DNA from 3 places in the Streptomyces sp. NPDC058045 genome. Region 3 is predicted to be linked to each of the others. Evidence: riboswitches for the same ligand, from Rfam matches in the RefSeq annotation. Region 3 holds a riboswitch; each other region holds the start of a gene.
What was found. Region 3 has a riboswitch for cobalamin ahead of ACFVST_RS06290 (ribonucleoside-diphosphate reductase subunit alpha). Riboswitches for the same ligand answer to the same signal wherever they lie in the genome.
Positions count from the first base shown of each region.

Region 1: linked by a shared signal. The riboswitch ahead of ACFVST_RS24440 (cobalamin biosynthesis protein) and the one ahead of ACFVST_RS06290 (ribonucleoside-diphosphate reductase subunit alpha) in region 3 are both predicted to bind cobalamin.
Region 2: linked by a shared signal. The riboswitch ahead of cobN (cobaltochelatase subunit CobN) and the one ahead of ACFVST_RS06290 (ribonucleoside-diphosphate reductase subunit alpha) in region 3 are both predicted to bind cobalamin.

Region 1 covers NZ_JBHVRR010000051.1:21,796-31,887, forward strand. Annotated here, with positions in the region: gene ACFVST_RS24410 (hypothetical protein) at 1-742, opposite strand, end outside; gene ACFVST_RS24415 (alpha/beta hydrolase) at 871-2,001, opposite strand; gene ACFVST_RS24420 (class II aldolase/adducin family protein) at 2,060-2,770, opposite strand; gene ACFVST_RS24425 (lysozyme) at 2,934-3,674, shown strand; gene ACFVST_RS24430 (anion permease) at 3,881-5,182, shown strand; gene ACFVST_RS24435 (hypothetical protein) at 5,210-5,431, shown strand; cobalamin riboswitch at 5,597-5,776, shown strand; gene ACFVST_RS24440 (cobalamin biosynthesis protein) at 5,810-6,799, shown strand; gene ACFVST_RS24445 (cobyric acid synthase) at 6,796-8,367, shown strand; gene ACFVST_RS24450 (putative cobaltochelatase) at 8,364-10,092, shown strand, end outside.
Region 2 covers NZ_JBHVRR010000007.1:121,450-131,541, forward strand. Annotated here, with positions in the region: gene ACFVST_RS07010 (precorrin-2 C(20)-methyltransferase) at 1-1,506, opposite strand, end outside; gene ACFVST_RS07015 (precorrin-8X methylmutase) at 1,503-2,144, opposite strand; gene cobG (precorrin-3B synthase) at 2,249-3,523, opposite strand; cobalamin riboswitch at 3,595-3,739, shown strand; gene cobN (cobaltochelatase subunit CobN) at 3,773-7,414, shown strand; gene ACFVST_RS07030 (hypothetical protein) at 7,788-8,153, opposite strand; gene ACFVST_RS07035 (tetratricopeptide repeat protein) at 8,167-8,583, opposite strand; partial or broken gene ACFVST_RS07040 (helix-turn-helix transcriptional regulator) at 9,302-9,472, opposite strand; gene ACFVST_RS07045 (ATP-binding protein) at 9,622-10,062, shown strand.
Region 3 covers NZ_JBHVRR010000006.1:133,180-143,271, reverse strand. Annotated here, with positions in the region: partial or broken gene ACFVST_RS06310 (carbohydrate ABC transporter permease) at 1-231, opposite strand, end outside; gene ACFVST_RS06305 (GntR family transcriptional regulator) at 659-1,441, shown strand; gene ACFVST_RS06300 (DUF3311 domain-containing protein) at 1,634-1,921, shown strand; gene mctP (monocarboxylate uptake permease MctP) at 1,918-3,549, shown strand; cobalamin riboswitch at 3,639-3,791, shown strand; gene ACFVST_RS06290 (ribonucleoside-diphosphate reductase subunit alpha) at 3,927-6,272, shown strand; gene ACFVST_RS06285 (ribonucleotide-diphosphate reductase subunit beta) at 6,272-7,306, shown strand; gene ACFVST_RS06280 (cytochrome P450) at 7,358-8,728, opposite strand; gene ACFVST_RS06275 (multidrug MFS transporter) at 8,725-9,819, opposite strand; gene def (peptide deformylase) at 10,089-10,092, opposite strand, start outside.

The sequences.
Region 1 (10,092 bases), on a different contig from region 3:
CGACGGTGAGCGCCCCCACCTCGGCGAGGGCGGCCAGCGACCACTCCAGGAAGGGGGCGAGCCCGGCGGCCGGTTCCGGGGGCTGGGGCTGGGACTGGGACTGCGGCCCGTACTGGATCTCGCAGCGGCCGGTGCGGAGTTCGGTGACGCGCTGCTCCAGCAGGTCGAGGAGCTGGCTCAACGAGACGGCGCCGTCGGAGAGTTGGAGCAGGGAGAGGAGTTGCGGCATCGACTCGACGACCTCGGCGACCACGCCGGGGGCCAGGCTCTCCGGGGCGGGCCGGGCCAGCGACCAGGCGTCGAAGAGGGCGACCCAGCCGCGGAGTACGGCGCCGTCGTCCCGGTCCCAGGCGCGCAGCCGCCAGCCGGGGCGGGCGCAGTCGTCGTGCACCTCGATCAGGCCGGCCAGCCGGGCGGTGTCCCAGTCGCTCCGCACCTGTCCGGGCGTCAGCTCCAGGTCCTCGGCGGCGCCGCGGGCGGTGGCCTCGGTGAGCACCCCGGAGCCGTCCGGTACCGCGCGGTCGGAGCCGGGCCGCAGTGCGGTGTCCGCCCAGCGCGCAACCCGTACCGCGCCTGCCAGTTGGCGGCGGGCCTGCCGGGCCAGTTCCGCGGGTGCGGGGGTGCCCTGGGGCGGTGGCGCGGGGCGCCTGGTACGCCGTCGGCCCACCACCTGGGCGGCGGTGGCCGGGGTGTGGGGGCCGACAAGACGGAGCCTGGAGTCGCGCGGGATACGGGACGTCACGGGGGCAGTCTTCCTGTTGGGGTGCCGAAATCCCAAACGGAATGCGGCGAGGACTGCTATGCGGGCCGCGCGGACAGGCGTATGCCGGGCGGATCGGGTCGAAACGGAAGATGACGTCCGGGGGCTGGTCAGACCAGGGCGGTGAGGAAGCGGCGCAGGGTCTCCTCGTAGCGGGCCGGGTCGGCGTTCCACATGGCGCCGTGCGGGGCGTCGGCCACGGTATGCAGGTTGACCCGGTCCGCGTTGCGGCGGGCGAAGCCGCGGGAGGCGGCGAAGGGGGCGACGGTGTCGGCGGGGCCGTGCAGCAGCAGGGTGGGCACCGTGACCGGCTCCCCGTCGGGCCGGAGGCGCTGTCCGTCGGCGGCGGCTCCGGTGCGGCCGCGGGCGGCGCGGACCGCTAGCGGCAGCAGGATCCGCGGGGCGCGGCGGGCCTCGGCGAGGGCGCGCAGGGTGGCCTCCGGGTCGAGCACCGGGGAGTCCAGCACCAGGCCGGAGATGCGGTCCCGGACTCCGGAGCGGGCGGCGGCGTGCAGGGCCATGGCGGCGCCGGTGGACCAGCCGTGCAGGATCACCTTGCGGGCGCCGTAGCGCACCGCGTAGCGGATGGCCGCGTCCACGTCGCGCCACTCGGTCTCGCCGAGGTGGCGCAGTCCGTCGGGTGCGCGGGGCGCGCCGAGGTCCTGGCGGTAGGCGAGGTCGAGTACGGGGATGCGGGCGCGGTGCAGGAACTCCATGACGACCATGGGGTGTTCGCGGGTGGTGCCGAGGCCGTGCACGGTGATGACCCAGGTGTCGCGGGCGCCGGGGAGGAACCAGGCGGGCAGGCTGCCGAGTTCGCCGGGGATGTCGATGTCGGCGTGGTCGAGGCCGAGGGCGCTGCGCGGGTCGCCGATGTGGACCTGCGGGGTGAGCCAGACCTTGGCGCCGGTCCGTAGGGAGCCGTGGGTGACGCGCTCCAGGCGGCGCACCACGGTGTCCGCGGTGTGCTGCACCCCGTCGAGTACGGGGCCGACCACGGCGTGGACGCCGTCGCCGGTGAGGCCGTAGCGGCCGGGGTGCAGGGAGGCCAGGTCGCGGGTGAGGGTGATCCGGCCGGGCTCGGTGGCGTGGACGGTGAGTCTGGGTTCGGTGGGCAGCGGGCGGCCGGGCGGCGCCTTGAGGGCGGCGTCGCTGGCGAGTCGGCCGGCCACCACTGCGGCCGCGCCGACACCTATCGCTGCGGTGACGGCCGCTGCTGCCGTCGCTCTGGCGGTGCGCACCGCTCCAGTCTGCGCGCGGGGGCTGCCGGAGGCCAGTGGACCGGCACCCGGGGGCGGCTCAGCGGCCGGGCTGGCCGTAGCCGCGGAGCCGGTCGGCGACCTCGTCGAGCTGGGCCGGGGTGAGGAGGGAGGGAGTGGCGCCGGGGTGGGCGGAGGCGGTGAGCCAGAGGCGGCACATCCACTCCAGTTGGGCGGTGCGGTCGTAGGCGGCGTCCAGGGTGTGGCCGTGGGTGAGGGTGCCGTGGTTCCGGAGCAGGCAGCCGGTGCGGTCGCGCAGGGCGTGCAGCAGGTGGCGGGCCAACTCCTCGGTGCCGTACAGGGCGTAGGGCGCGACGCGGACCGGGCCGCCGAGGGCCGCGGTCATGTAGTGGATGGGCGGGAGTTCGGTGACGAGGGTGGAGACGGCGGTGGCGTGCACGGCGTGGGTGTGGACGACGGCGCGGGCGTCGGTGGTGCGGTAGACCGCGAGGTGCATGGGGAGTTCGCTGGTGGGGGCGAGCCGGCCGTGGCGCACGGTGCCGTCCAGGTCGACTCCGAGGAGGTCGCCGGGGGTGAGCCGGTCGTAGGGGACGCCGGTGGGGGTGACCAGGACGGTGCCGCCGACCCGTACGGAGACATTGCCCGAGGTGCCGACGACCAGGCCGTCGGTGACGCTGCGGCGGGCGGTGGCGACCAGGTCCCGCCAGGCCTGCGCGAGTTGGGCGGCGTCCTCGGCTGGCGGGGCGGGCGGGTCGTCGGGAGTGGGCGGTCCGGGTGGGGGTGGGGTCATGGCGGGCATCCTGCCACCCGGCCGTCGGCTGCGTCATTCGGGTGAGTTCATCCAGTAATAAATCATTTTCTACGAATTATTGGTCGCGCCTCACCGGACGGCCGTCGGAGCCGTGGTTAGCCTGCGGGCGATTTGTCCCAACAGCCCATTTCCTGGGGGAAACATGGCTTTCGCTCGCCTTCCCGACCGTCGACCAGTCCGGCGGATCGCCGCGTCCGCCGTGGCCCTCGCTCTGGGCGGCCTGGCCCTCGCCGAGGTGCCCGCGGCCGCCGCGTCCAAGCCCATCGGCAATGACGTCTCCTCGTACCAGGGCAACATCAACTGGGGGTCGGTCCACGGCAAGGGAGGCCGGTTCGCCTACGTCAAGGCCACCGAGTCCACGAACTACCGCAACCCGTACTTCGCCCAGCAGTACAACGGCGCCTACAAGGCCGGGATGCTGCGCGGCGCGTACCACTTCGCGCTCCCCAACAAGAGCTCCGGCAAGACGCAGGCCGCCTACTTCGTCCGGCACGGCGGCGGCTGGTCCGCGGACGGCAAGACGCTGCCGCCCGCCCTGGACATCGAGCACAACCCGTACTCCGGCGGCTCCTGCTACGGGAAGAGCGCGGCCGGGATGGTGTCCTGGATCAAGTCCTTCAGCGACGAGGTGAACCGGCGCACCGGACGCCGGCCCGCCATCTACACCAGCACCCAGTGGTGGAACACCTGCACCGGCCACAGCCGGGCCTTCGCCGCCCAGCACCCGCTCTGGCTGGCCCGCTACGGCTCCAGTCCCGGCCCGCTGCCCGCCGGCTGGACCTTCTGGACCTTCTGGCAGTACAACGACCACGGCAAACTCCCCGGCGACCAGGACAAGTTCAACGGTTCCATGACCCAGCTCAGGCGGCTCGCCAAGGGCTGACCCGCACCACCCGCACCAGCACCGCGCCCCCTCCGCGCCCCGGCCGCGCACGGAGGGGGCGCCGTGCTGCGGCCCGCTCCCGCGCCCGCGCCGCCCTCCTCCGGCGCGCGACCGGAGTCACTCTCCGGCCCGGCCGAGTTCATCTTCCGTTCACCCAGATTGCCTACGGTCCTGATGCCAACGACGCCAAACAGAAGCCCGGGTAAATGGAACACATCACGCTTCTCCTCGGGATCGTGATCGTCACCGCTCTCGTGTTCGACTTCACGAACGGTTTCCACGACACCGCCAACGCGATGGCCACCACCATCTCCACCGGCGCACTCAAACCCAAAGCGGCCGTCGCACTCTCGGCCTCGCTGAATCTCGTCGGAGCGTTCCTGTCGGTCGAGGTCGCAAAAACGATCTCCGGCGGGATCATCGACGAAAAGGGCCTCAGAACCGAGGTCATCTTCGCGGCGCTGGTCGGCGCCATCCTGTGGAATCTCCTCACCTGGCTGCTGGGCCTGCCGTCCAGCTCCTCGCACGCCCTCTTCGGTGGGCTCATCGGTGCCGCCGTCATGTCGGCCGGCTGGTCCTCGGTGAACGGCTCCACCGTCATCACCAAGGTCCTGCTGCCCGCGGTCGCCGCTCCGCTCGTCGCGGGCCTCGCGGCGACGCTGGCCACCCGGATCACCTACCGGCTCGGCTCGCGCACCGACGAACGGCACACCGCCAAGGGGTACCGGGCCGGGCAGATCGCCTCCGCCGGGCTGGTCTCGCTGGCGCACGGCACCAACGACGCGCAGAAGACCATGGGCATCATCACCCTCGCCCTGGTCACCGGCGGCGTCCTGGCCCCGGGCTCCAACCCGCCGGTCTGGGTGATCACTTCGGCCGGTCTGGCCATCGCGCTCGGCACCTACCTCGGCGGCTGGCGCATCATCCGCACCATGGGCCGCGGGCTGACCGAGCTGGCGCCGCCACAGGGCTTCGCCGCCCAGACCAGTGCGGCCACCGCGATCCTCGCCTCCTCGCACCTCGGCTTCTCGCTCTCCACCACCCAGGTCTGCTCGGGTGCCGTGATGGGCGCGGGCCTGGGCCGCAAGGGGGGCGTGGTGCGCTGGTCCACGGCCAGCCGGATGTTCGCGGCCTGGGGGCTGACGCTGCCGGCCGCGGGTCTGGTGGGCGCCGGTGCCGAGTTCCTCACCAGCCGCGGCACCTGGGGCGTCGTCACCACCGGGGTGCTGCTGGTGGCCGGTTCCGGACTGATCTGGACGCTGTCCCGGCGCCGTCCCGTCGACCAGCACAACGTCAACGACCCGGCTGCGGACGGCGGTTCGGAGCCGGCCGAGCCGGCCGGGGTGGTCACCACCGCCATCGCCGCCGTCGCCCCGCCGCCGGTGCGCGGCGCGGTCCCCGCGGCAGCGGACACCGAGGCTGCGGAGTCGACGACGTCGGAGTCGGCGGCGGCACCCGACGGCGGGCCGACGACTCCGCCCGCGCCCGCCAAGCCGGCCACGGTGTAGGAAAGGACCCCGCATCCCATGGACTCCATCGACATCGACTGGGCGGCACTCGGCTCCGTCTTCGGCGTCAGCCTCGTCGCCACCGTGGCCCTGGTGGGCCTCTTCACCCTCGGGGTGGTGGGCCTCGCCAAGCGCGAGGAGGCCACCGCGGAAGGCGGTTCCGCGGCGCTCGCCACCACCGGCGCCTACGCCTGCTTCGCACTGTGCACGGCCGCCGTCGCCTACGGGATCTTTCTGATCGTGGCCTGATCGGGCGCGGGCGATCCGTACTCCGCGCGAGGGGCGGGGCGTACACCGGGATACCGGTGCGCGCCCCGCCCCTTCCCCGTGCTGGGGGCCGTGGTGTGGGGCCGCGCACACTCTCCCGTCCCAGGTCAACGGCAGGTTGACGGGTGTTCGGGGGCCGTGGTGGACTTCCGGGGCCAAGTACGGCGGCATGGAGAGGAAGCCGGTGCGAATCCGGCGCGGTCCCGCCACTGTCACCGGGGAGCGCTCCCCCACACCGATGTCACGGCCCCGACCCACCGGGGCTGGAAGGCCGGGGGAGCCGCGGATCCGGGAGCCAGGAGACTCTCGCCGTCGTTTCCTTCGAACCGGGGCGCGGACCCTGAGTGAGGACACGGAGCGATGCCGGGCTGCCCGCCACCCGGAACACAAGTCGCGTACGGCGCCCGGGTGTTCGCCTGTGGTGCCACCGCCGGAATGCTCGCCGACGCGGCCCTCGGCGACCCCCGCCGCGGGCACCCCGTGGCCGCCTTCGGCCGTGCCGCGGCCGCCGTGGAGCGCGCCCTGTGGAGGGACGACCGGGCCCGCGGCGCGCTGCACACCCTGGTCTGCGCGGGCGGCGCCCTCGGTGTGGCCGTACTGGCGGGCCGGGCGGTGCGCCGCTCCCCCGCCGCCGCCACCGCCCTGACCGCGGCCGCCACCTGGGCCGTGGTCGGCGGTACCACGCTGGGCCGGGAGGCTCGGGCCGTGGGCGCCGCGCTGGCCGCGGGTGAGCTCACCGCCGCCCGGGCCCGGCTGCCGCACCTCTGCGGGCGGGACCCGGAGGCGCTGGACGCCGGTCAACTCGCCCGCGCCGTGGTCGAGTCGGTCGCCGAGAACACCTCGGACGCGGTGGTCGGCGCCCTGGTGTGGGGGGCGGTGGCGGGAGTACCGGGGCTGGTCGCGTTCCGTGCCGTCAACACCCTGGACGCGATGGTGGGCCACCGCTCCCCGCGGTATCTGCGCTACGGCTGGGCCTCGGCGCGGCTGGACGACGCGGCGGGCGCGCCCGGTGCCCGGCTGACGGCGCTGCTGGCGGCGGCGCTCGGCGGTGCGCCGCGTTCCGCGCTGCGCGCCTGGCGTACCGACGCGGGCCGCCATCCCAGCCCCAACGCGGGCCCGGTGGAAGCGGCGTTCGCGGGCGCGCTCGGCGTACGGCTGGGCGGCACCCTCGCCTACGGGGGCCGGGTGGAGCACCGGCCGGTGCTGAACGCGGCCGGGCGTGCCGTACGGGTCGAGGACGTACCGCGCGCCATCCGGCTGTCGCGGCGGGTGAGTTGGGGGGCGCTGGTGGTGTGTGCGGGCGGCAGGCTGCTCGTGGAGCGGGCGGCGCGGAAGGCGGGGACGGTGTGAGCGGGAGCGGGAAGGGCCGGGGCGGCGGGCTGCTGGTGGCCGGTACCACCTCGGACGCGGGCAAGAGCGTGGTGACCGCCGGGATCTGCCGGTGGCTGGTCCGGCAGGGGGTGAAGGCCGCCCCGTTCAAGGCGCAGAACATGTCGCTGAACTCGTTCGTGACGCGGGACGGCGCGGAGATCGGGCGGGCGCAGGCCATGCAGGCGCAGGCCGCCCGGGTGGAGCCGAGCGCGCTGATGAACCCGGTGCTGCTGAAGCCGGGCGGCGACAGCAGCAGCCAGGTGGTGCTGATGGGGCGCCCGGTGGGCGAGTTGAGCGCCCGCGGCTACCACGGCGGCCGCCAGGAGGCACTCCTCGGCACCGTGCTGGACTGCCTGAGCGAGCTGCGGGGCGAGTACGACGCGGTGGTCTGCGAGGGCGCCGGTTCGCCCGCCGAGATCAATCTGCGGCGTACCGACATCGTCAACATGGGGCTGGCGCGGGCCGCCGGGCTGCCGGTGGTGGTGGTCGGGGACATCGACCGCGGCGGGGTCTTCGCCTCCTTCTTCGGCACCCTCGCCCTGCTCTCCCCCGCCGACCAGGCGCTGGTCTCCGGCTTCCTGGTGAACAAGTTCCGCGGCGATGTGACGCTGCTGGAACCGGGCCTGCGGATGCTCCAAGGGCTCACCGGGCGGCCCTCGTTGGGCGTACTGCCGTTCCGGCACGGCCTGGGGATCGACGAGGAGGACGGGCTGCGGGTGTCGCTGCGCGGCGCGGTCCGCGAGTCGGCGGTGAGCGAACCGGCCGGGGAGGACGTGCTGCGGATCGCGGTGTGCGCGGTGCCGCTGATGTCGAACTTCACCGATGTGGACGCGCTGGCCGCCGAGCCCGGTGTGGTGGTGCGCTTCGTGGACCGGCCGCCGGAACTGGCCGACGCCGACCTGGTGGTGGTGCCCGGCACCCGCGGCACGGTACGGGCGCTGCGCTGGCTCCGGGAACGCGGACTGGCCGGGGCGCTGGCCCGCCGGGCCGCCGCGGGCCGCCCCGTCCTCGGCATCTGCGGCGGCTTCCAACTGCTGGGCGAGGAGATCGAGGACGAGGTGGAGTCCCGCGCCGGCCGGGTACCGGGCCTCGGCCTGCTGCCGGTACGGGTCCGCTTCCACCGGGAGAAGACCCTGGCCCGCCCCTCGGGCACCGCCCTCGGCGAGCCGGTGCGGGGCTACGAGATCCACCACGGGGTGGCCGAGGTGCTGGGCGGCGCGCCCTTCCTCGACGGCTGCCGCAGCGGCCCGGTGTGGGGCACCCACTGGCACGGCTCGCTGGAGTCGGACGGCTTCCGGCGGGCGTTCCTGCGGGTGGTGGCCGAGACCGCGGGGCGCCGCTTCGTACCGGCGCCCGACACCTCGTTCGGGGCTTTGCGGGAGCGGCAGTTGGACCTGCTGGGCGATCTGGTGGAGGAGCACGCCGACACGGATCTGCTGTGGCGGCTGATCGAGTCCGGCCCGCCGCCCGGACTGCCCTTCGTCCCGCCCGGTGCCCCGGCCGACCCCGAGACCACCACCGACACCCCCGTGGAGGACCCCGCGTGACCATCACCCCGTATCCGTTCAGTGCGATCGTCGGTCAGGACGACCTGCGGCTCGCGCTGCTGCTGAACGCCGTCTCGCCCGCTGTGGGCGGGGTGCTGGTGCGCGGCGAGAAGGGCACCGCCAAGTCGACCGCGGCCCGCGCCCTGCCGGTGCTGCTGCCCGAGGTGCGGGTGGTGTCCGGCTGCCGCTTCTCCTGCGAGCCGGGCGCGGCCGACCCGGGCTGCCCGGACGGCCCGCACGAGTCGGCCGCCGCCCGCACCCGGCGCGCCCGCATGGTGGAGCTGCCGGTCGGCGCCTCCGAGGATCGGGTGGTGGGCGCCCTCGACATCGAGCGGGCCCTCGCCGACGGCGTCAGGACCTTCGAGCCGGGCCTGCTCGCCGACGCCCACCGCGGCATCCTCTACGTCGACGAGGTCAACCTCCTCCACGACCATGTCATCGACCTGCTGCTGGACGCCGCCGCGATGGGCTCGTCCTATGTGGAGCGGGAGGGCGTCTCGGTACGGCACGCGGCACGGTTCCTGCTGGTGGGCACGATGAACCCGGAAGAGGGCGAGCTGCGGCCGCAGTTGCTCGACCGGTTCGGCCTCACCGTGCAGGTCGCCGCCTCCCGGGAACCGGACCAGCGGGTCGAGGTGGTGCGCCGCCGCCTCGCCTACGACGACGACCCGGAGGCGTTCGCGGCGCGCTGGGCGGACGAGGAGGCGGCGCTCGGCCGCCGGGTCGCGGACGCCCGCGAGGTGCTGCCCCGGGTGCGGCTCGGGGACGCGGTACTGCGTCAGATCGCCGCGGTGTGCGCCGCGTTCGAGGTGGACGGGATGCGGGCGGACCTGGTGATGGCCCGTACCGCGACCGCGCTGGCCGCCTGGGCGGAGCGCACCGAGGTACGGGAGGAGGATGTGCGGCAGGCCGCGCTGCTGGCCCTGCCGCACCGCAGGCGCCGCAATCCGTTCGACGCGCCCGGCCTGGACGAGGAGCAGTTGGACCGCGTCCTGGACGAGTCCCGCGAGCCCGAACCGCCGGGCGGCGGCCCGGACATCCCGGACGATGACGGCCCCGGCGAAGGCCCCGACGACGACGGCCCCGACGGCGGTGGCGCTCCCCCGCCGCCCGCCGCGGACGACCCGGCCGGTCCCGGGCAGGACACCGGCTCGGACACCGGTCCGCAGGAGCACTCCGCGTCGCCGGAGGACACCACCGCACCGGAGGGCGAGGAGCCGCGGGTGCCCGCGCGGCAGCCGGCGCCCACCACCGGCGAGCAGCCGCCCGCCGCCGCCCAGGACCCGTTCCGCGCCCGCCTGTTGACGGTTCCCGGGCTCGGCGAGGGCGCCGCGGGCCGACGCTCCCGGGCCCGTACCGAGCACGGCCGCACCGTCGGCGCCGACCGGCCGCAAGGTTCCCTGACCCGGCTGCATCTGGCGGCGACGGTACGGGCCGCCGCCCCGCACCAGCGGGCCCGGGGCCGCACCGGGCCGGGGCTGCTGCTGCACCGCGACGATCTGCGGCAGGCGCGGCGGGAGGGCCGCGAGGGCAATCTGGTGCTGTTCGCGGTGGACGCCTCCGGTTCGATGGCGGCCCGGAAGCGAATGGGCGCGGTCAAGGGCGCGGTGCTGTCCCTGCTGCTGGACGCCTACCAGCGGCGGGACAAGGTGGGCCTGGTGACGTTCCGCGGCACCGGGGCCGAGGTCGCGCTGCCGCCCACGTCCTCGGTGGACGCGGCCGCGG
Region 2 (10,092 bases), on a different contig from region 3:
CGAGATCCGCAACCCGCCTTCCCCGCCGCGGGGTGCCGTGCGGGTCTGGGAGGAGCCGACGATGAGCAGGGTCCGCATATCGACCTCCGCCGGGTCGAGTTCGCCGAGGCGCACCACCCGCACCCGCTCCCCGCTCCCGCCGACATCCCGGGCCAGCACCACCGGGGTGTCCGGAGCCCGGTGCTCCAGCAGCAGTTCGCGGGCCTTGCCGACCTGCCAAGTACGGCTGCGGGAGCCCGGGTTGTACAGCGCCAGCACCAGATCGGCGGCGGCCGCGGCCCGCAGCCGGGCGGCGATCACCTCCCAGGGCTTGAGCCGGTCGGAGAGCGACACCACCGCGTAGTCGTGCCCCAGCGGCGCGCCCGCGCGGGCCGCCGCCGCGTTGGCCGCGGTCACCCCCGGCAGCACCCGCACCGGCACCTCCCGGTACGGGTCGCGGGCGGCGGCCTCCAGTACGGCGGTGGCCATGGCGAAGACGCCCGGGTCGCCTCCGGACACCACCGCGACCCGGCGGCCGCGCCGCGCCAACTCCAGGGCGAACTCGGCGCGTTCGGCCTCCACCCGGTTGTCGGAGCCGTGCCGCCGCTGCCCCGGCCGGTGCGGCACCCGGTCCAGATAGGTGGTGTAGCCGACCAGGTCCTCGGCCGCGGCCAGCGCACCGCGACTCTCCGGGGTGAGCCACAACGGCCCCGCCGGCCCGGTACCGACCACCACCAACTCCCCGCCGCCCGCGGCGAGTTCAGGCTCCGACCCGGCCCCCGGCAGTACCGCGACCCGGCTGGGCAGCACCGCCACCGAGAAGTACGGCACCGAGTCCGGGTCGATGTCGGTGAGCCGCCCGGTGCGCTCGCCCGGCATGGTGGCGCGCTCCGCGTAACGGGCCTCGGGCAGCCGGCCGGAGCGGTCCAGGGCGCGGCGCACCGTGGGGAAGGTACGGCCGAGCTTCATCACCACGGCCGCGTCGGTGGCGGCCAGCCGGGCGGTCAACTCCTCCTCGGGCAGCGTGCCGGGCAGGATCGTCAGCACCTCCTCGCCCTCCACCAGCGGTTTCTGCAGCCGTGCCGCGGCCGCGCTGACCGAGGTCACCCCCGGCACCACCTCCGTCGGATAGCGCCCCGCGAGCCGCTTGTGCATATGCATATACGAGCCGTAGAAGAGTGGATCGCCCTCGGCGAGCACGGCGACGCTGCGCCCCGCGTCCAGATGGGCGGCGAGCCGGGCCGCGGCCTGCTCGTAGAACTCGTCCAGGGCGCCGCGGTAGCCGCCGGGATGGTCGGTGGTCTCGGTGGTGACCGGGTAGACCAGGGCCTCTTCGATGTGGTCCGGGCGCAGATGCCGCTCCGCGATGGAGCGCGCGATCGACCGCCCGTGCCGCGCACTGTGGTACGCCACCACCTCGGCGCCGCCGATCACCTCCACGGCGCGCAGGGTCATCAACGCCGGGTCGCCGGGGCCCAGACCCACCCCGTACAACCGGCCCGGTTCCGGGTGCTGCCGGCCGCTCATTCCGCCTCGCTCGCCATCGCGTTGATCGCCGCCGCCGCCATCGCGCTGCCGCCGCGCCGGCCGCGGACCACCAGGTGGTCCAGGCCCGCGGGGTGGGCGGCGAGGGCGTCCTTGGACTCGGCGGCTCCGACGAAGCCGACCGGGACGCCGATCACTGCGGCGGGCCGTCCCGCTCCCTCCTCGACGAGTTCCAGCAGCCGGAAGAGGGCGGTGGGCGCGTTGCCGACGGCGACCACGGAGCCGTCCAGGCGGTCGCGCCAGAGTTCCAGGGCGGCGGCGCTGCGGGTGGTGCCGAGTTCCGCGGCGAGCGCGGGCACCGCGGGGTCGGACAGGGTGCACACCACCTCGTTGCCGGCGGGGAGGCGGGTGCGGGTGACGCCGCTGGCCACCATCTGCGCGTCGCACAGGATGGGCGCCCCGGCGTTCAGCGCGGCCCGCCCGCGGGCCACCGCCCGCGGGCTGAAGGCGAGATCGCGGACCAGGTCGACCATGCCGCAGGCGTGGATCATCCGGACCGCGACCCGGCTGACGTCCTCGGGCAGACCGGCGAGATCGGCCTCGGCGCGGATGGTGGCAAAGGACCGGCGGTAGATGGCCGCACCGTCCTTCTCGTAGTCGAACACGCTGGTCTCGCTCATCTCGTGGGGTCCGTAGGGGAGTTCGTGCCGTGGGTGGTCATCTGGCGTGATCCGTCGGGGAGTTCGTGCTCCGGCCGGTCATCCGGCGTGGCTGGTGAGGGAGTTCAGCCGGTGCCACGGGTGGCGGTGCGGTAGCCGTCCGGGGTGGCGACGATGTCCAGGTGTTCGCCTCGGGGGCGGCCGCAGCGGCGTTCGCATCCGGACCAGTGCACCGGCAGCGCGGCCCGCGGTCCGGCGCGCACCGCGTGTTCCGCGTCGGCCCGTACGTCGGTGCGGGAGCGGGCGCAGCCGGGCCGGCCGGTGCAGGCGGTGACCCGGTGCCAGGGCGAGTCCGCGGAGGTGATGAGTCCGGCGGCGGCGAGTGCGGTGAGGCGTTCGGCGGCGGGCCCGGCGTCCAGGCCGGAGAGTACGGCGCCGCGCCAGGGCGTGAGTCGCAGTTCGCCGCCGGGCGGGGGCCGCAGCAGGTCCCACTGGTCGGCGGTGAGGCGGCCCAGCGGGGCGTGGACGCTGAGGACGCGGCGGCCACCGGGGCCGGTGAGGAGGCCGGGCGGCGGGGGCTCGCCCGCCGGGGTGGGGGCACGGCCTGGGGGGAGGGGGCGGAGGCCGGCCCGGTGCAGGGCGGCGGGGATGTCGGGGCGGGCGGTGGCGGGGAGTTCGGACATGCGCCAGGCTCCGCCGCCGGTGGTGGCCGCGGTGGTGAGGAAGGCCTCGGCGGCGGCGAGCGCGGCCCGCGGCCCGTCCTCCGCTGTGACGAACCACACTTCGTCCGCGGGGTCCTGGCCGCCGAGCCGGAGTGCCGCGGTGCCGTCCGGGAGTGCGAGCAAGGTCACATCGGCGCCGAGTGCGGCGGTGTCGCCACGGCCGTCGTCCAGGGCGAAGAGGAAGCGCCCCGACAGGCCGGTGGTCCACTCCCGTGAACACAGCAGGTGGTCCAACTCCCTTACCCAGGGCCGGACATCGGTGTGGCCGCGGCCGTCAAGCCCGGAGAGCGGGGAGGCCAGGATGTTGCGTATCCGGTCGTGGGCCGGGGAGGGCAGCAGGCCGGCGGTGGTGAGCAGGGCGGCCAACTCGCCGGTGCCTTCGGCGTCGAGGGCGCGCAGTTCGGCGTTGCCGCGGGAGGTGATGCCGATCCGGCCGTCCGCGAGATGCCGTGCCGCGTCGCCCAGTGCGCGGGCCTGAAACGCCGTCAACAGGCCGCCGGGGAGCCGGAGTCGGGCCAGTGGGCCGTCGTCGGCGGGGTGCAGCCTGAGGGCCCCCGGGCAGGCGTCGCCGCGGTCCCGGACCGGCGCCGCGGGACCGGTCGCACGGGGCGCACCGGGGTCCTGCGGCACCCGGGATGCTTTGTCCCGGTCCGGGGTGTTTGCTGAGGTCGGCGGCATGGCGGCGAGCATACCCACGGCCCCGAAGCCGCCTCCCGGGCGCCGCTGTGCCCCGTACGCCGAGGACTTACTATGCAGTCGCCAGAGACGGCACGGGTCCCCCACGACCCACGGGAGGAAGCCCGGTGTGAATCCGGCGCGGTCCCGCCACTGTGTAGCCGCACCCGCGAGGTGTGCGGTCAGCCAGGAACTCCCGCCGTCCTCACGACCACCCGGGGCGCGGACACCCCGAGGAAGGCCCGCGCACCCATGCTTCTGCTGCTGTCGACCTCCGACACCGACCTGCTCAGCGCACGCGCGGCCACGGGCCCCGTGCCGTACCGGTACGCCAACCCGGCCCGGCTCTCCCTCGGTGAACTCCCCGCGCTGCTCGACGGGGTGGACCTGGTCGTGGTGCGGCTGCTGGGCGGGCTGCGCGCCTGGCAGGACGGGATCGACCTGCTGCTCGCGGACGCCGCGCGGCCCGTCGTCGTCCTCACCGGTGAACAGGCCCCGGACGCGCAGCTCATGGCAGCCTCCACGGTGCCCATCGGCGTCGCCACCGAGGCCCACGCCTACCTCGCCCACGGCGGCCCCGCCAACCTGGAGCAACTGGCCCGCTTCCTCTCCGACACGGTCCTCCTCACCGGCCACGGCTTCGAACCCCCCGCCGCCGCCCCCACCTGGGGCCGCCTCGACCACCAGCCGCTCCCCGGCACCGGCACCGATCCCGGCCTTCCGCTGGTGGCGGTGGTCTACTACCGCGCCCACCACATGAGCGGCAACACCGGCTTCGTCCGCACCCTCTGCGACCGCGTCAACGCCGCCGGGGCCCGCGCCCTCCCGCTGTATGTGGCCTCGCTGCGCTCCCCGGAGCCGGAGCTGCTCGCCGAGTTGGCCGCCGCGGACGCCGTCGTCACCACGGTGCTCGCGGCCGGCGGCACCACCCCGGCCGCCGCCTCCGCCGGAGGCGACGACGAGGCCTGGGACGCGGGCGCGCTGGCCCGGCTCGACGTACCGATCCTCCAGGCCCTGTGCCTCACCTCGTCCCGCGCCGACTGGGAGGCCAACGACGAGGGCGTCTCCCCGCTGGACGCGGCCGGGCAGATCGCGGTGCCCGAGTTCGACGGGCGGCTGATCACCGTGCCGTTCTCGTTCAAGGAGATCGACGCGGACGGGCTGCCCGCCTACGCGGCCGACGAGGAGCGGGCCGACCGGGTCGCCGGGATCGCGGTGCGCCACGCCCGCCTGCGGCACATCCCCGACGCCCGCAAGAAGCTGGCGCTGGTGCTGTCCGCGTACCCCACCAAGCACTCCAGGATCGGCAACGCGGTCGGTCTGGACACCCCGGCGTCCGCGGTGGCGCTGCTGCGGCGGCTGGCCGGCGAGGGCTACGACCTGGGGGCCGCCCCCGTCGAGGAGTTGCCGGGCTTCGCCTCCGGTGACGGCGACGAGCTGATCCGGGCGCTGATCGAGGCCGGCGGCCATGACCAGGAGTGGCTCACCGAGGAGCAGTTGGCCCGCAACCCGGTGCGCGTCCCGGCCGCCGCCTACCGCCGCTGGTACGCCACCCTCCCCGAGGAGCTGCGGACCGCGGTCGAGGAGCACTGGGGGCCGCCGCCCGGCGAGATGTTCGTGGACCGCAGCCGGGTCGCCGACGGCGGCGACCCGGACGGGGACATCGTGCTGGCCGCCCTGCGGCACGGCAACATACTGATCGTCATCCAGCCGCCGCGCGGCTTCGGGGAGAACCCGATCGCGATCTACCACGACCCCGACCTGCCGCCCTCGCACCACTATCTGGCCGCGTACCGGTGGATCGCGGCGCCCGAGGCGGAGGGCGGCTTCGGCGCCGACGCGGTGATCCACCTCGGCAAGCACGGCAACCTGGAGTGGCTGCCCGGGAAGAACGCCGGGCTCTCCGCGGCCTGCGCCCCCGACGCCGCCCTCGGCGACCTGCCGCTGATCTACCCCTTCCTGGTCAACGACCCCGGCGAGGGCACCCAGGCCAAGCGCCGGGTGCACGCCACCCTGGTCGACCACCTGGTGCCGCCGATGGCCCGCGCCGAGTCCTACGGCGACATCGCCCGGCTGGAACAACTCCTGGACGAGCACGCCCAGATCGCCGCCATGGACCCGGCGAAGCTGCCCGCGGTCCGCGCCCAGATCTGGACCCTCATCCAGGCCGCGAAGCTCGACCACGACCTGGGCCTCACCGACCGGCCCGACGACGAGGGCTTCGACGACTTCCTGCTGCATGTCGACGGCTGGCTGTGCGAGGTCAAGGACGCCCAGATCCGCGACGGACTGCATGTCCTCGGCCAGGCACCCGCCGGGGACGACCGCGTCAATCTTGTCCTCGCCATCCTCCGGGCCCGCCAGATCTGGGGCGGCGGCCAGGCCCTGCCCGGACTGCGGGAAGCCCTCGGCCTGGACGAGTCGGCCGCCACCCGCACCGCCGCGGACGCCGCCGAGGAGACGGCCCGCGCCCTGGTGCGGCGGCTGGAAGACGCCGGGTGGGACCCGGCCGCCGTGGACGCCACCGCCGAAGGCCACCCGGGGCCGGTGCGGGACATCCTCGCCTTCGCCGCTCGCGAGGTCGTGCCCCGGCTCGACGCCACCGGTGACGAACTCGACCATGTGGTGCACGCGTTGAACGGCGGCTTCGTGCCCGCCGGGCCGTCCGGGTCGCCGCTGCGCGGCCTGGTCAACACCCTGCCGACCGGCCGCAACTTCTACTCCGTCGACCCCAAGGCCGTCCCGTCCCGCCTCGCCTGGGAGACCGGGCAGGCGCTCGCCGAGTCGCTGCTGGAGCGCTACCGCACCGACCACGGCCGATGGCCCGCCTCCGTCGGCCTCTCCCTGTGGGGCACCAGCGCCATGCGCACCGCGGGCGACGACATCGCGGAGGCCCTGGCCCTGCTCGGTGTCCGCCCGGTGTGGGACGACGCCTCCCGCCGCGTCACCGGCCTGGAACCGGTGCCCCTCACCGACCTCGGCCGCCCCCGCATCGATGTCACCCTGCGCATCTCCGGCTTCTTCCGGGACGCCTTCCCGCACACCGTGGCCCTGCTGGACGACGCGGTCCGGCTCGCCGCCTCCCTGGACGAGCCGGACGAGCAGAACCTCGTACGGGCGCACACCCGGGCCGAGTTGGCCGAGCACGGCGACGAACGCCGCGCCACCACCCGTATCTTCGGCTCCCGGCCCGGGACGTACGGCGCCGGGCTGCTCCAGCTCATCGACTCCCGGGACTGGCGTACCGACGCCGATCTCGCCGAGGTGTACACGGTGTGGGGCGGCTACGCCTACGGCCGCGGTCTGGAGGGGCGGCCGGCGCGCGCGGAGATGGAGAGCGCGTACCGGCGGATCGCGGTGGCGGCGAAGAACACCGACACCCGTGAGCACGACATCGCGGACTCCGACGACTACTTCCAGTACCACGGCGGGATGGTGGCCGCGGTGCGCGCGCTGCGCGGCACCGCGCCCGAGGCGTACATCGGGGACTCGACCCGGCCGGAGACGGTGCGCACCCGCAGCCTGGTCGAGGAGACCTCCCGGGTCTTCCGGGCCCGGGTGGTCAACCCGAAGTGGATCGAGGCGATGCGCCGCCACGGCTACAAGGGCGCCTTCGAACTCGCCGCCACCGTGGACTACTTGTTCGGCTACGACGCCACCACGGGCGTGGTCGCCGACTGGATGTACGACAAGCTCACCGAGACCTATGTACTGGACCCGGAGAACCGAGCCTTCCTCCAGGAGGCCAACCCGTGGGCGCTGCACGGCATCGCGGAGCGGCTGCTGGAGGCCGAGTCCCGCGGCATGTGGTCCCGGCCCGACCCCGCGGTACTGGCGGCGCTGCGGGAGGCCTTCCTGGAGACCGAGGGCGAGTTGGAGGAGGAGGGGCCCTGAGAGCCGGCCCCGAGCACATTCCGCGCTCGGCCAGCATGTGCGCTGCGGTCGAGGTGGCCCTTTCGTTTCCGAGTAGACCAACTGCAAACCAGAGGGGGTCGGCCCCGGGATCATCTCCCGGGCCCTCTGACCTGTGTGCACTCGGTAAGACCGGACGCAAGACCGGCCCTGACCGAACTCACAGGCCAGGGGCCGTCCTCACTGCTCGATACGCAGAGAAGTGGAATTTGAACCTACGGTGACGCCGCTGCCGCGGCGGTTTTCAGACGGTTCCGTGGGCGGCTTCCGTCTCATGCCCGGCCATCCCCGCGAACAGAGGTGAGGCCGAGATGAATTGAGGGGGGATGCCCCCATCTCCGTGATGTCGAACCTGTCAGGTGAGCGAGTTCTCGATCGCCTCGAAGACGTCCGAGTCGGTCTCCTTCTGCCAGTCCGGCAGATCGGGCCAGTCGGCGACGTAGCCCGGCTTCGGGTCTTCGAAGTGCTTGAACATTTGAGCCGTCCAGCACATGGCGACGAAACGGCCCTTCTGCTCGCGCGTCAGCCTGGACGCATGGCCGTCGCTCGTTTCGAGCAACTGCCGCACCTGTTCGTACACGGCAGACGCAGCCTGCCGTTCCCACTCCGGCGTGTCCTCCCAGGGGGTCACGTAGCCGGGCTTCGGCTCGCCGGGGAAATGCTCGCGTACGCCAGCGATCCATGTTTCCCGGAACAGTCGCGCGCCCTCAATCTGTGACATGTCTACCCCTCTCCTACGTGGTGCTCAGTGCGTCGATCTCGGCCCCCAACTCGGCTACGCGGCCATCGCGGGCCAGGGGACCGAATTCGGATCGCAGGTCCCGGAGTCTACGGGCGACATAGCCGGAGGATGATTCCCTGGCCAGTTGCAAGGCCTGCACGCCAAAGGTGACTACCTGCTCAGGGTCGCGCCGCCTTGCTCCAATGGCGGCAAGGTCGGTGAGCACGGCGCCCCGGCGTCGGAACGACTGTCCCTCCGCGAGAACGTCTTGTTCCAGAGCACTCTTGAGAGCCTTCTCGGCGAGGTCGAGACGGCCGAGCTGCACGTAGCGCGCGCCGCGCTCCTCGGCAAGCCTCGACCCGTCGAAGCGCAGCCAGCCGCCGTTGTTGCCTTGGCCAGCGATGTCCCGCACCTTCTCGGCCTCGTCCAAAGCGCGCTCACATGCGGCCAAGTCACCCAGGCCGGCATGGGCCACAGCCTGAACAGAGGCGACCCAGTGGCGAGTTGTCAGCGAGCTGTCTCCGCGCTTGGCGATTCGTTCCGCGGCAGACAGGATGCCTACCGCTTCTCCGTAGCGGTGCTCGTACAGATCGACGTATGCATGTCGGACCAGCGCGCACGCCCAGAGATCGAACGATCCCGCATCCTTACTCGCCGACGCGGCGAGTGTGTAGGAGGCCGCAGCGTCTGTGTAGCGGTTGCTGTCGAGGCCAGCTCCCCGGCGAGCTGGAAGAGGTCAGCCGCAGCACTGCACAAGACCTGCACCTCCGAGTGCGAACGGCCGAGCATCGACTGTTGAGCTCTGCGAGCTGCTCACGAACGATTGGGTACACGGACCGCTTCGCGCGGGCGAGTTGGTACACCTGCCAGAGGTGACCGTTTATACGCAGGAAGTCGGCGGAGGCCCTTCGGAGTAGTCCTTCGCCGAGCGTTTCGGGCTCGTCGCCCGGCAGAGATGCAAGGGCGCCGATTATGGCAATTGCGCGTAGGAATTCGCGTCGGATCATGTCGTCAATGTCCCCCGAGCCGTGGCGGTCGCCAGGCGGCGACGCTGCGGGCTCCTGGGGCCAGTGCTGCGACTGGGCCACCAGAGAGTCGAGTTCGGCAAGGCCGACTTGCAGTACCTCGGCCAGCTTCGGCCTTATCGGCGGCTGAGGCAGGGTCTTCCCACTCTCCCAGCGGCCGACCGTTGTGCGGTCCACGCCAAGCGCCTGGGCGAGCGTTTCCTGACTGTAGCCCAGGACTTTTCGACGCTCGGCAACACCCACTCCGGCCTCCCTCCACGCCTCAAGCCGTCTTACCGGGGGACACCCGTGCATCACAAGTGCATCAGGACTGCCGCATGAGTGCCGTGGAGATTATCAACGCCGGGCGGTTGCCTGGTCGTTGTCGCAAACGTGAGGGATGGCGCTACAGCCGAATCCTCGCCCACCCCACCGCTATCCGCTTGCTCCCAAGAGGTCGATCCATGCCCGGAAGAGCTGTACCAGCAGCAACACCCGCCCTCAGCAAGGTGGTTGTCCACCAGTACCCCCGCCACCGTCGTAACGTCGGCCGCGCCCGGGACGCTCTCCGGCATCAGCTCGCCCTGTGGCAGGTCGACGGTGAAGTCGCCGACACCGCAGTCCTGTTGCTCTCCGAACTGGCGACCAATGCCGTGACCGCGAAAACCACTCCCGGCCGAGAGGTCAAGGTGCGTTTCGAGCTGAACGACCGGGAGTTGCGTCTTGAGGTCTCGGACGCGAGTGACGAGAAGCCTCAGCCAAGGGAGGCGGGACCTGATGACGAGTCGGGGCGGGGTCTCGCTCTGGTGTCCGCGCTGGCGGACTCGTGGGGCGTATCGCCGCGTATCGGGGTGGGGAAGACGGTGTGGGCGGCCCTCGTGCTGTCGGGGGTGGCCACGTCGTGACGCTGCTGCAAGAAGTGCCTGTGTGGGGGC
Region 3 (10,092 bases):
GGCGGTCGTACCGCCGACGGCACGGCGTTGGCGGAAGAGGAAGACGATGGGTACGGGCAGGGCGAAGAGGGTGGACGCGGCCATGGTCGCACCCCAGTCGCCGCCGAACGCGGTCTGGAACCGCGTCAGCCAGAGGGTGAGCGGCTGCGCGTCCGGGTGCTTGTTCGGCATCAGGATCATGGCGAACTCGTTCCAGGCGGTGATGAATCCGAAGAGCGAGGTCGACATCAGCGGACGCCGTTCCACTGCTGGGTCTCGACCTGGCCTCGACGCCCTGGTGGGCCTCGAACTCCTTGTTGACGCCCGCGAGGCCGATCACCATGGCCGCGGCCCCCACGCCGCGATGAGCTTGCGTTTCACGCCACCCTCCTCGGGAAACCTCGGGAAAGTCCCCCTGCCCACCGCGAAGCCACAGGGCGCCGGACGTCCGCCCGTACCCGTGGACCGGGACTGATCGCCAAGTGGTTTAGACCATCACCGGGAGCTTGGCCTATACCTTTAAGGGTGTCAAGGGTTCGGTCAGCAGGGCGGCCACGTCCGTTACCGGACCGACATCCGGGGGAGAGCGCCCCCGGAGGGCCCGCCCGTGCCACCATGTGACGCGCACAGGACGAAGGATCCGGTGACGGCGGCACACACGGAGCCGGAAAGGCGGACGATGGACACCGAGGCGGGCAGTACCTCAACGAAGCCGGCCACGGCCACCGAGGCGGGCAGCACCGGGCGCACCGCACGGGTGCCCAAGTACTACCGCCTCAAGCGGCATCTGCTGGACATGACGCAGACCATGCCGCCCGGCACCCCGGTGCCGCCGGAGCGCACACTGGCCGCCGAGTTCGACACCTCCCGCACCACCGTGCGGCAGGCGTTGCAGGAGCTGGTGGTGGAGGGCCGGCTGGAGCGGATCCAGGGCAAGGGCACCTTCGTGGCCAAGCCGAAGGTCTCCCAGGCGCTCCAACTCACCTCCTACACCGAGGACATGCGCGCCCAGGGCCTCGACCCGACCTCCCAGCTCCTGGACATCGGGTACATCACCGCCGACGACATGCTGGCCGGGCTGCTGGACATCAACTCCGGCGGGCGCGTGCTGCGGATCGAGCGGCTGCGGCTGGCCAGCGGCGAGCCGATGGCCATCGAGACCACCCACCTCTCCGCCAAGCGCTTCCCCGCGCTGCGCCGCTCCCTGGTCAAGTACACGTCTCTCTATACGGCGTTGGCCGAGGTGTACGACGTGCATCTGGCGGAGGCCGAGGAGACCATCGAGACCTCGCTGGCCACCCCGCGCGAGGCGGGCCTGCTCGGTACGGACGTGGGCCTGCCGATGCTGATGCTCTCCCGCCACTCCATCGACGGCACCGGCAAGCCCGTCGAATGGGTGCGCTCCGTCTACCGCGGCGACCGCTACAAGTTCGTGGCGCGGCTCAAGCGGCCGGTGGACTGAGCCGGGGCGCACATCCGGTCGAGCTGAGCGGAACCCGTTTTCCCAGTTCGCGCAAGTGCCCAGCTCGGGCAGGTGCGGGGCGCCGACGAACCGTTATTTCTCGGGGGTTCCCACAGGCGGTGCCGTCGCCTACTTTTTTCCTGCGCAAGTCCAGGTGATCAGCAAGGCGAGCTGAGGGGACGGAACCGCACCATGTCAGAAGTGCCGGAAGTCGGCAGGCCGGTGGTCACACCGGTCCGCGTCGTCATCGCGCTGTGCCTGATCGCGCCCTTCGTGGCGCTGCTCCAGGTCAGCACCTACGCAAAGATCGACCCGACGTTCATCGGAATCCCCTTCTTCTACTGGTACCAGATGCTGTGGGTGGTGATCTCCACCGCGCTCACCATGACCGCGTACAAGCTGTGGCGGCGCGACGAGCGGGCCCGCGCCGCGGCCGCCACCTCAACTGCCGCCGGTGGCAAGGGAGGTGACGTGCGGTGAAGGACGGAGTGAACGGTGTCGCACTCGCGGTGTTCATCTTCTTCTTCGCGGCCGTCACGGTCATGGGCTTCCTCGCCGCACGCTGGCGCCGGGCGGCCGATCAGCAGAGCCTGGACGAATGGGGCCTGGGCGGGCGGTCGTTCGGTACCTGGGTGACCTGGTTCCTGCTCGGCGGCGACCTCTACACCGCGTACACCTTCGTGGCCGTGCCGGCGGCGATCTACGCGGCGGGGGCGGCCGGCTTCTTCGCCGTGCCGTACACCATCCTGGTCTATCCGCTGATCTTCACCTTCCTGCCGCGGCTCTGGTCCGTCTCGCACCGCCACGGGTACGTCACCACCTCGGACTTCGTCCGCGGGCGGTTCGGGTCCAAGGGGCTCTCGCTGGCGGTGGCGGTCACCGGCATCCTCGCCACCATGCCCTACATCGCACTCCAACTGGTCGGCATCCAGGCCGTGTTGGACGTGATGGGGGTCGGCGGCGGCGACAACACCAACTGGTTCGTGAAGGACCTGCCGCTGCTCCTCGCCTTCGCGGTGCTCGCGGCCTACACCTACTCGTCCGGCCTGCGGGCGCCCGCCCTGATCGCGTTCGTCAAGGACGGGCTGATCTACCTGGTCATCGCGGTCGCCATCATCTACATCCCGATCAAACTCGGCGGCTTCGACGACATCTTCAGCAAGGCGAACGACGCCTTCGCTCAGACCAACCCGGCCACCGGCAAACCACGCGGCGCACTCGCCCCCGCCGAGGCCGGCCAGTGGGGCTACGCCACGCTGGCCCTGGGCTCCGCGCTGGCGCTCTTCATGTATCCGCACTCGATCACCGCGACGCTCTCCTCCCGCAGCCGCAACGTGATCCGCCGCAACACCACCATCCTGCCGCTGTACTCGCTGATGCTGGGCCTGCTGGCGCTGCTCGGCTTCATGGCGATCGCCGCCGGCATCAAGGTCGACAACGGCCAACTGGCCATCCCGCAGCTCTTCGAGAACATGTTCCCGGACTGGTTCGCGGGCGTCGCCTTCGCGGCCATCGGCATCGGCGCGCTGGTCCCCGCGGCCATCATGTCGATCGCCGCGGCCAACCTCTTCACCCGCAACATCTACAAGGACTTCCTGAAACCCGACGCCACCGCCGCACAGGAGACCAAGGTCTCCAAGGTGGTGTCGCTGCTGGTGAAGGTGGGCGCGCTGATCTTCGTCCTCGGTATGGACAAGACGGTGGCCATCAACTTCCAGCTCCTGGGCGGCATTTGGATCCTCCAGACCTTCCCGGCTCTGGTCGGCGGCCTCTTCACCCGCTGGTTCCACCGCTGGGCGCTGCTGGCCGGCTGGGCCGTCGGCATGGTCTACGGCACGTCCGCCGCGTACGGGGTGGCCAGCCCCACCCAGAAGCACTTCGGCGGCAGCTCCGACACCATCCCCGGGATCGGTGAGATCGGCTACATCGGCCTCACCGCCTTCGTGCTCAATGTGGTGGTGACGGTGGTCCTCACCGTCGTCCTCAAGGCGGTGAAGGCACCCGAGGGCGTCGACGAGACCTCGCCCGGCGACTACACCGCGGACGCCGGCGACCCCGGTGTCCGCACCGAACTGCCGCCCGCCACCGCCGCGGAGAGCACACACTGACCCACCCGAACCCCCCACCGCCTGCGTACGGGCCGCCGGATCCCCCCGGCGGCCCGTACGTATGCCGCGGGCCGGCACACAAGATGTGGGGGTGGCTCAGCACAGGCGGCACCAGATGTATGCTCATCCCGCTGTCGCCGCAGGGGAATCCGGTGAAAATCCGGAACTGTCCCGCAACGGTGAACGGGCCCGCCCCCGCGGGTCCGTGAGTCCGATGACCTGCCGACGGTGTGCCCGGCCGTCCGGCCCGGGCACCGATGACGTCCGGGCCTCGCGGAGTGGGCCGGTGGACGCCGGGTGCCGCCCTCGTACGGCCACTCCCGCGCGCCTCGCCGCCCCGCCCCCGCGGGACCGGAGCCGAGCGAGGGAGAGCTTCCGTGACCATCGCGCCAGCCGATCCGACCGCACTCCAGGAGCGGACCGGCGACGACGGGGCCGCGCTGCTGCGGACCCTGACCGGTCTCACCGCCGACCTGCCCGACGCCGACCCCGGCCGGGTCGCCGCCGCCGCACTCCGCGGCCGGTCCGCCGGCGCCGACGCGGCCGAGCTGCGCGAACTGGCCACCGAGGCCGCCGCCGGCCTCATCTCCGAGGACCCCGCCTACTCCCGGCTCGCCGCCCGCCTGCTCGCCGGCGCCCTCACCGAGGAGGCCGCCGCCGAGGGCGTACGGAGCTTCTCCGAGTCCATCGCGGCCGGCCACCGGGCGGGCCTGGTCGCCGACCGCACCGCCGAGTTCGCCGCCCGCCACGCCGCCCGCCTGGACGCCACCGTCGACCCCCAAGGCGACGACCGCTTCGGCTACTTCGGGCTGCGCACCCTCTACAGCCGCTATCTGCTGCGCCACCCCGACACCCGCCGCATCCTGGAGACCCCGCAGCACTTCCTGCTCCGGGTCGCCTGCGGCCTCGCCGAGGACGAGGGCGCGCCCGCCGTGGACGAGGTCACCGCGCTCTACCGGCTGATGAGCCGCCTGGAATACCTGCCGTCCTCCCCCACCCTCTTCAACTCCGGCACCCGGCACCCGCAGATGTCGTCCTGCTATCTGCTGGACTCGCCGCTGGACGAACTCGACTCCATCTACGACCGCTACCACCAGGTGGCCCGCCTCTCCAAGCACGCCGGCGGCATCGGCCTCGCCTACTCCCGTATCCGCGCCCGCGGTTCACTGATCCGCGGCACCAACGGGCACTCCAACGGGATCGTGCCGTTCCTGAAGACCCTGGACGCCTCCGTCGCCGCGGTGAACCAGGGCGGCCGGCGCAAGGGCGCGGCCGCCGTCTACCTGGAGACCTGGCACGCCGACATCGAGGAGTTCCTGGAGCTGCGGGACAACACCGGTGAGGACGCCCGCCGCACCCACAACCTCAACCTGGCGCACTGGATCCCCGACCTCTTCATGCGCCGCGTGCAGGACGGCGCCGACTGGTCCCTCTTCTCCCCCGCCGACGTACCCGAACTGCCCGACCTGTGGGGCGAGGAGTTCGACCGGGCCTACGAGGCCGCCGAGGCCGCGAGCCTCGCCCAGCGCACCCTGCCCGCGCGGGACCTGTACGGAAGGATGATGCGGACCCTGGCGCAGACCGGCAACGGCTGGATCACCTTCAAGGACGCCGCCAACCGCACCGCCAACCAGACCGCGACCCCCGGGCACACCGTGCACTCGTCCAATCTGTGCACCGAGATCCTGGAGGTCACCGACGACGCGGAGACCGCGGTCTGCAATCTGGGCTCGGTGAACGTGGGCGCCTTCGTGGACACCGAAAGCGGTGAGCTGGACTGGGAGCGGCTGGACGCGGCCGTACGCACCGCAGTCACCTTCCTGGACCGGGTCGTCGACATCAACTTCTACCCGACCGAGCAGGCCGGGCGCTCCAACTCCCGCTGGCGGCCGGTCGGTCTGGGGATGATGGGGCTCCAGGACGTCTTCTTCCGGCTGCGGCTGCCCTTCGACTCGGCCGAGGCCCGCGCCCTCTCCACCCGGATCTCCGAGCGCGTCATGCTCGCCGCCTACGAGGCCTCCGCCGACCTCGCCGAGCGGCATGGCCCCCTGCCCGCCTGGGAGTTGACCCGCACCGCGCAGGGCGTGCTCCACCCCGACCACTACGGCACCGAGACCGCCTGGCCCGAGCGGTGGGCGGCGCTGCGTGAGCGGATCGCCGGCACCGGGCTGCGCAACGCCCTGCTGCTGGCCATCGCCCCCACCGCCACCATCGCCTCCATCGCCGGCGTCTACGAGTGCGTCGAGCCGCAGGTGTCCAACCTCTTCAAACGGGAGACGCTCAGCGGGGAGTTCCTCCAGGTCAACTCGTATCTGGTGGACGACCTCAAGCAGTTCGGGGTGTGGGACGCCCGCACCCGGGAGGCGCTGCGCGAGGCCAACGGCTCGGTACAGGGCCTGAGTTGGATCCCCGAGGAGGTACGGGCGCTCTACCGCACCGCGTGGGAGATCCCGCAGCGCGGCCTGATCGACATGGCGGCGGCCCGTACCCCGTACCTGGACCAGTCGCAGTCGCTGAACCTCTTCCTGGAGACACCCACCATCGGCAAGCTCTCCTCGATGTACGCCTACGCCTGGCGGCAGGGGCTCAAGACCACGTACTACCTGCGCTCCCGGCCGGCGACCCGGATCGCGCGCGCCGCCGCGGGCACGGCGCCGCCCCCCGCGGCGGACGCCGTCACCTGCTCCCTGGAAAACCCCGAGACCTGCGAGGCCTGCCAGTGATGACCGCCGAAGGCACCACCAAGAACCTGCTCGACCCGGGCTTCGAACTGACCCTGCGCCCCATGCGCTACCCGGACTTCTACGAGCGCTACCGGGACGCCATCAAGAACACCTGGCACGTCGAGGAGGTGGACCTGCACTCGGATGTCGCGGACCTGGCGAAGCTGACGCCCGGGGAGCAGCACCTCATCGGACGGCTGGTGGCCTTCTTCGCCACCGGTGACTCGATCGTCGCCAACAACCTGGTGCTCACCCTCTACAAGCACATCAACTCGCCCGAGGCGCGCCTCTATCTGTCCCGGCAGCTCTTCGAGGAGGCCGTGCACGTCCAGTTCTATCTGACGCTGCTCGACACCTACCTCCCCGACCACGACGACCGGGCCGCCGCCTTCGCCGCGGTGGAGAGCATCCCCTCCATCCGGGAGAAGGCCGCGTTCTGCTTCAAGTGGATGGCCGTTGTATCTGAAGGCGGGGTGGAGGAGATGGACCGGCTGGAGTCCGCCGCCGACCGGCGCCGCTTCCTGCTCAACCTGATCTGCTTCGCCGCCTGCATCGAAGGCCTCTTCTTCTACGGCGCCTTCGCCTATGTGTACTGGTTCCGCTCCCGCGGCCTGCTGCACGGCCTGGCCACCGGCACCAACTGGGTGTTCCGCGACGAGACGATGCATATGAGCTTCGCCTTCGACGTGGTGGACACGGTGCGCAAGGAGGAGCCGGAGTTGTTCGACGACGCCCTGGAGCAGCAGGTCGCGGACATGCTCGGGGAGGCGGTGGAGGCGGAGTTGCAGTTCGCCCGGGACCTCTGCGGCGAGGGCCTGCCCGGGATGAACACCGCCTCCATGCGCGAGTACCTCCAGTGCGTCGCCGACCAGCGCCTGACCCGCCTGGGCTTCGCCCCGGTGTACGGCTCCACGAACCCCTTCTCGTTCATGGAGCTCCAGGGCGTGCAGGAGTTGACCAACTTCTTCGAACGGCGCCCCTCGGCGTACCAGGTCGCGGTGGAGGGCTCGGTCTCCTTCGACGACGACTTCTAGGACTTCTAGCCGCTCACGGGGCGCCGCGCGGGTGGGCGGGACCGCTGTGGTTCAGCGCGGTTCCGCCCGCAGCAGTAGGCGTTTGGGGGCGAGGGTGATGCCGATCCTGGGTGCCGGGTCGCTGGCGGCGACCGGAGCCAGGTGCCAGCGCGGCAGCACGGTGGCGAGGACCAGGGCGATCTCCGCCATGCTGAAGTGGTCGCCGGGGCACTTACGCTTGCCGACACTGAACGGCATCATGGCGAACTTCGGTACCCGCGCGGCCCGTTCGGGCAGCCAGCGGTCCGGGTCGAACTCCAGGTGCCGCTCGAACGACCGCGGATCGCGCTGCATTGCGTACGCGCTGTAGACGATGTCCGTGTCGGCCGGAATGCGATAGCCGCCGAGTTCGTTCTCGGCCACCGAGCGCCGGGTGAATATCCAGGCGGCGGGCCGTACCCGCATGGCCTCCACGATCACATTCTTGGTGTGGACGAGGGCGTCGAGGTCACCGTATGAAACCGGCCGGTCACCCGTCACGGAATTCACTTCTTCAACCACCCGGGTTTCCTGCTCCGGGTGCTCGGTGAGGAGCTGGAAGGTCCAGGCGAGGGTGGAGGCCACATTCTCCGATCCGGCCACGATCAAGGACACCAGGTGGTCATGGATCTCCTGGTCGGCGAGGGGTGCGCCGGATTCCTGAGTGGCCGTCAGCAAAACCCCGAGCAGGTCCTCACCCAATGCACCCGAGGAGCGACGTTCCGCAATGACTTCGTCGACCAGGGTGTGCAGATCGGCCAGTGCGCGCTCAAATCGCCGATTGGCCCGAGTGGGCATCTTGTAGAGCGGCCCCACGGGGAGTACCACCCGCCGGTACAGGCCCTCGAAGACGGTGCCGAGGGAGGCGGAGATCCGGTCCGCCTTCTCCCCGATCGAGTCCACCTCCAGCAGCGAACGGGACACGATGCGGACCGCGGTGCGAAAGGTCTCGGCCGCCACGTCCACCGTCTCGCCGGGCTGCCAGCGGTCGGCGGTGGCCCGCGCCTCCTCCTCCATCACGGGGCCGTGGTCGGCGATCCGCTCGGGCCTGAACGACGGCTGCATCATGCGCCGTTGACGGCGGTGGTCGGCCCCGTTGCTGGTGGCCACGCCCTTGCCGAGAAGCACCTCCAGGGTCTCCCACAGCGGCCCGCCGACCTCATATCCCGGGCTCTTGAGCAACTCCCCCACAAGTTCCGGGTCGTTGACCGCGTACGCCGTCTTCGGGCCGAGGCGCAGCCGCACCACGTCGCCGTGGTCGCGGAGCCCGGCGAGGAACCCCAGCGGGTCGCCGACCAGCTTCCCCGCGTGCCCCAGCAGCGGCAACCGGCCACCTGCGTACGGGGGTTCGGCGGCGGCCGGGGGTGTGTCCGGGTCCGCCGCCACGGTGGATTCGCTGCTCATACCTCACCTGCCGGGTCGCTGATGTAAGGGGGATTGGAGCGGTCCTCCCAGGTGTCCACGCGATAGCGACCGGACTCGTGGTGGAACCAGTAGACGGAGGAGAACCAGTTGCGCATATTGAAGAGGCATGACCGGATCCCGTCGGCCGTCCGCGCGCTCGCGGAGCTCTGCTCACCGAATTCCGCGGCGAGTCTGAGGACTTCCTGCTCGGCCTCCAGGAAATCAGCGGTACAGGTACCCACACGGCGCCTGACTTCCGCCATGGATTCGTCCGGCGTCATTCCCTTGTGATGAATGATGCTGATACCGAGATTGTGGACCTCACCGCCCGCCATTTCCTTGGGCAGTGAACAGAGGTCGTTGTACCAGGCGGAGAAATCCTGACTGGTGAGTGCGGCCCGCCGATATGCGGGATCGGTACGGATGACGGCCGGGAGTTCGCATTGCGCGGCGAGTTCCAGAAGGTCGAGCCAGACCCAGTGCCCGAATGTGTGGCGGCGGAGTTCCACATAGGCGTCGACGGGGGGTACGCAGTCGTTCCTGCGGTTCTCGAACTCCTGGTCGTAGGCGGCGATCACGGAGTGGAAGTGCTCGGCGAAGCGGGCGTTCCAGCGCGGGCCCAGATAGGAGAAGATCCGCACGATGGTGTCGGCGAAGGCCGCCACCAGCGGATCCTCGTGGTGCAGATGGGACTCGGGTGCGTCGAGTGCCGCGTGCAGCAGGGTGCTGAGCCGACGCCAGGCCTCGCTGCGGCCGTGCACCGCGTCCCGGTCGTGGATGTCGTCCCAGACGAAGAACCAGGCACTGAAGTCGGCTATCGCACTGAGGACTTCATCGGGTGCCCCGGTGTAGTAGCCGGCGACCAGGTCGGTGTAGCGCAGGTCGTCCGCGTAGCGTGCGACCTTCTCCGGGGGCATCAGCCGTTTCTCCAGCAGCCACTCGCGCGTCGTCTCCTGGAGCCGCGGCCAATACGGGTGGCGGTGCCGCGGAAAACGCTCCTCTACGACCGGGAGCCGGAACGCCGCCGGCACGGGGACTTCCGGGGGTGGTGCCGCCTGTTCCGGCGCGCTGCTGTAGGTGAAAGCAGACACTTGACTTTCCTTCCGCCGTCTTCGGGTGCGGGCACACCTCTCCCCCGGGTCATGCAGATGTGCTCCGCGAGTATCCCCGCATTTTCCATTCAGCACCACAACTGACCGTTCAGGGAACAGATTTGCTCCACTCACTCCCCCGTGATGCCAAGAACATCCCCTTACGCACCCCGGTCCATGCGCGCATTATCCCCTGGCATATGCAGACGCCCGGCCGGAGCAGGAGCTCCGACCGGGCGTCAACCCGCCTGCGGGTGCTGGTCGTTGGCCTAG